One region of the Brevibacillus sp. JB24b genome, then DNA from elsewhere that is predicted to be linked to it. Evidence: riboswitches for the same ligand, from Rfam matches in the RefSeq annotation. Region 1 holds a riboswitch; the other holds the start of a gene.
What was found. Region 1 has a riboswitch for S-adenosylmethionine ahead of metK (methionine adenosyltransferase). Riboswitches for the same ligand answer to the same signal wherever they lie in the genome.

Region 1 (2,407 bases):
TTTACTATTTCTAAAAGATGTTTGCTCTAGATCTAACTCTTTATGTTCTAATAAATGAGACGTATGATCCCCCGTCTTTTGTTGCACATAATCCGTATTTTCTACTCCTACACTCTCTGGTCCAAGCCAATACACAAGGGTAGAAAACAAGAGGAGAAGAAAGAAAAAGACGAGAAAGAAAGGTTTTTTCCTCATGATGCGCCATATTCCTTTCGATCTTATTATAGTGCTTTTCGACAAAGATTTACAGAATCCTCTACGTAGTCTAACCCATTGAAGTTGTACTTGCCTAGCCTTTTTCGCAATTTTTGTAAGAAAAAAGAAGCCTAGGAAAATCCCAGGCTTCTTTGTATTTTTTACAGGTTAGCAGCGTCTTTTTTCAGATCTTCTGCTTTATCTGTACGCTCCCATGGTACATTAAGATCATTACGACCAAAATGACCATATGCTGCGGTTTGTTTATAGATCGGACGACGTAGGTCTAATTGCTTAATGATACCTGCTGGACGTAGATCAAAGTGTTTACGAACCAATGCTACCAAATCAGATTCCGCAATTTTTCCTGTTCCAAATGTATTTACAGCGATAGATACCGGTTGAGCTACCCCGATTGCATAAGCTACCTGTACTTCACAATGTTCAGCAAGACCTGCTGCTACAATGTTTTTCGCTACATAGCGAGCTGCATAAGCACCAGAACGGTCTACTTTTGTAGGATCTTTACCGGAGAATGCACCCCCGCCATGACGAGCGTAACCGCCATACGTATCTACGATGATTTTACGGCCAGTTAAACCAGCATCCCCTTGAGGACCACCGATTACGAAACGACCAGTTGGGTTAATAAAGTATTTCGTTTGATCGTCTAACAGATTTGCAGGAACGATCGGTTTAATTACCTGCTCCATTAGATCCTTTTTAATCTGATCTAGTTCTACTTCTGGAGCATGTTGAGTAGAAATAACAATTGTGTCGATGCGAACTGGCTTATCGCCATCGTATTCAACTGTTACTTGAGTTTTACCATCTGGACGAAGGTATTGAAGCGAACCATTTTTACGCACTTCTGTCAGACGACGAGCCAATTGGTGAGCCATACTGATTGGTAGAGGCATCAATTCTGGAGTTTCGTTGCAAGCATAACCAAACATTAGACCTTGGTCACCTGCACCGATCGCTTCGATTTCTGCATCAGTCATACTACCTTCACGAGCTTCCAACGCCTGGTCAACACCTAGTGCGATATCTGCTGATTGCTCGCCGATTGCAGTAATAACACCGCATGTATCTGCATCAAAACCATATTTTGCACGATCGTAACCAATTTCACGAATCGTATCTCTTACTAGCTTTTGGATATCTACATACGTAGAAGTTGTGATTTCACCTGCCACAAGTACTAAACCAGTGGTAACAGATGTCTCGCATGCTACACGAGCATTTGGATCTTTCGATAAGATCGCATCAAGAATAGAATCAGAGACTTGGTCACAAATCTTATCTGGATGTCCTTCAGTAACGGACTCAGATGTAAACAAGCGACGCCCTTTTTGCAATTCCATACCTAAAAACCTCCTTCAACTGGAAACATGATATAATATGTTTGCCGAGCCAGGTTTCCATCACGACAAAAAGAAAAACCTTTCCCTTCGTTGAGGAAAAGGTTGCTTTTCTAGTGCGTTCCTTAACCCTCTTATCGGCCAGAGTGAGTCTAACTATTTAAATAGTTATCCTTCTCTGCTGGTTAGCACCGCTCAAAACGGTTGCCGGGCTTCATGGGGCCAGTCCCTCCACCTACTCTGGATAAGAGTAATATCCATGATTTATAGAATAATCTTTTTTTAGAAGGGTGTCAATGTACTTCAGTAAAATAATCCGATATTTTACAATTGGAATGATTTAGCTAAAACGGTAACCATTTCTCCTCGCTTTACCGGACGCTCCGGCTTAAAGGTTCCATCCTGATAACCATGTAACCAACCATAGCGTGAAAGGGTCTCTATTGCAGCCACCGCCCAATGTGAATTAGGCACATCCCGATAAGAAACACTAGACGATTTCGATACGTTTAGTTTCTTAGCACGCGCAATCATCAAAGCCATCTCTGCTCGATTAACAGATCGATCCGGTTCAATTTTTCCGTTGAAGCCGTTCATAATCCCCATTTGTGAAGCCTGTAATAGACTCTCATACGCCCAATGCTTTTTGTTTAAATCCTTATAGGTATTAGTACCCAATCGACCAACAGGTATCTTTTTGGCCTTCATCGAACGTAGAAGCATATCTGCAAACTCAGCTCGTGTCATATTTGCATCTGGACGGAAACTATACGTATTAGGTACCGTAATAACCCCACGTTGAGTTAAGCGCCCTATATCATTTCTAGCCCAATGCCCATGTATGTCTC
Region 2 (2,407 bases), 230 kb from region 1:
GGCTAACAAGAGACGCGTCTTGTGTAAAAATCGTTCCCTGATTCTGTACGTATAAAATGGCTTCTTGAACCGATAACGCTTGATAACCCATATCTTTCCTCTCCTTTTTATCACTAGTATCGGTTGATGTATTGATCGTAATGTGCCAAGGGATGGACGATTCCTTCTAGATTGGCTAATAAGCGATACTTGGTCAATAGGTTAACCTGATACACACCGACTCGCTCCCAGACTTCACTCGGCTCAAGAATATTCCATCGCCCCAAATCCTTTTCAATAAAAAAGTCCTTGCCCCGAAAACGAATCCATGTATGACTGCTAGGAACATCTGGTGAAAATATGCGGGATCGTGACAAATAATCATCACCATATTCCATAGTAAGTAAGAACAATATGCGATGGGCTTCCTCCCAGCTCCTTTGTAATAATACATGCCAGGACCCGCTTTCTTGTTCACTAAGCTTACCGCGTAAATGACCGAATGCATGGCTCAAAGCATTGCAGGCATTGCCTGAATCAATAGGCAATTCCCTGATCTTCTGGAATTCATGTAACAAATGCTCTGCAAATATACTCCAATCTCGCTCGCCTGTTTCTCGTGTCAATTTTAATTGATCCCGAAATGCTTGTGATATCTGCTTATATTTTTGATAACACCTCATCATGACCCAATATTTGTGCTCTGCCCATATCTGTTCACACCATGCTTTGCTTACCAAAGAAAAAGAAAACCTCTTTTCCGAAGAAAAGAGGTCGTTTTTACATGCCATATTCATTAAACGTTCCCCCTTATCTACCAGAATTTTAATGTCTCTGCAGGAATTAGCACCGTGCACACGCCAAGCTAGTGGCTATGTGTCGGTTGCTGGGTTTCATCGGGCCAGTCCCTCCACCGTCTCTGGATAAGGTATCCAAAAGTTATATGTAATTGTAAGTGAATGCAGGTTCTTATCCTACGTAACGAAGCTTCAAAATGAATCGTTAGTAGAAATATACACAGGTAAACCATTTATGTCAAACAATTTATTCAACTCAGATTTTATTTATAAAAGGGTTGACGCATTTTATAAAAAGGGATAAGATGGTCTCCAAGAAACAGCTTCTTTTTTGACAACTACAACAATTATTTAGCTCTTATTGAGAGAAGGCGGAGGGACTGGCCCTATGATGCCCGGCAACCCTCGTATCGGTATAACGATGCGAAACGGTGCTAAATCCTACACATAATCGTGCTTTATTGGTTTATGTGAGAGATAAGAGAAGAAGATCTGTCTATCAGACGCCTCCTTCTCTTGAAGGGGGCGTTTTTAGTTGATAAATTCTCTACCTATAAGGAGGTCATCCATGAGTACAGATCGAATCCTCGTAACCTATTTAACGCAAGCAAAAGATTTACAAAAAAAAGCGGAAGGTATTGCAGTTGGTATGACAGTAGGCTCATGGACAGACCTTCCCCTGGCCAAACAAGAGCAACTACGTGCCTATTTAGGTGAAGTAGCACATGTAGCTCCTCTCGAATCTACCTCATCAGGTGAAACACGAGGTCTTATCACTATTAGTTATCCAACAATATGCTTTACACAAGATATCCCTTCTCTTCTTACAGGGGTATTCGGCAAGCTATCAATGGATGGCAAAATCAAGCTAGTGGATATTCAACTTCCCCCTGCTTTTTTACAAGGCTTTCAGGGTCCGAAATTTGGCATAAAAGGTATACGGAAAATAACCGGTGTGCATGATCGCCCTTTATTAATGAGTATTTTTAAGTCATGCACAGGTTTATCACTAGAGGAATTAGAGGTTCAGTTTCGTGCACAAGCAGAAGGTGGCCTTGATTTGATAAAGGATGACGAAATTTTCTTTGCTGATGATAAAGCTCCGTTTATCCAACGCATCAGACGTTTCAAAGCCATTTCAGATGAAATTGCGGAACAAACCGGTAAGCCTGTCTTGTATGCCGCTAACCTTACAGGACCTAGCTCACAGCTTATTGAGCGGGCGAAACAAGCAATTGATGCAGGTGCTTCTTGCCTCCTGTTTAATGCGCTTGCTTTCGGCTTCGATCTCTTGCAACGTCTAGCAGAAGATCCGGACATTCAAGTACCAATCATGGCGCATCCTGCACTCGCTGGCGCTTATTATCCTAGTCCTGATTACGGCATAGCTGCTCCGCTCTTACTCGGTAATCTATTGCGTTTAGCTGGGGCTGACCTGGTCTTGTTCCCTTCTCCATACGGAAATGTTGCATTAGATAAGCTAGAGGCTAATCAGCTAGCTAATCATTTAGTTGGGGAATACGGTACCTTACAACCTGCCTTCCCCGTTCCATCGGCAGGTATTCATCCTGGATTGGTTCCACAGCTGTACGCTGACTTTGGTCTAGACCAGGTGGTTAACGCAGGCGGCG

Region 2: it holds a riboswitch for S-adenosylmethionine, as region 1 does, so the genes downstream of both, ACQV1I_RS22135 (2,3-diketo-5-methylthiopentyl-1-phosphate enolase) here and metK (methionine adenosyltransferase) in region 1, are expected to answer to the same signal.

The regions. Positions count from the first base shown of each region.
Region 1 is NZ_JBNVQV010000001.1:4,945,369-4,947,775, forward strand. Features, by position in the region: gene ACQV1I_RS23200 (polysaccharide deacetylase family protein) at 1-195, opposite strand, end outside; gene metK (methionine adenosyltransferase) at 357-1,562, opposite strand; SAM riboswitch class I at 1,691-1,810, opposite strand; gene ACQV1I_RS23210 (S8 family peptidase) at 1,884-2,407, opposite strand, start outside.
Region 2 is NZ_JBNVQV010000001.1:4,711,364-4,713,770, forward strand. Features, by position in the region: gene mtnK (S-methyl-5-thioribose kinase) at 1-91, opposite strand, end outside; gene ACQV1I_RS22130 (DUF1722 domain-containing protein) at 114-776, opposite strand; SAM riboswitch class I at 787-909, opposite strand; SAM riboswitch class I at 1,132-1,260, shown strand; gene ACQV1I_RS22135 (2,3-diketo-5-methylthiopentyl-1-phosphate enolase) at 1,345-2,407, shown strand, end outside.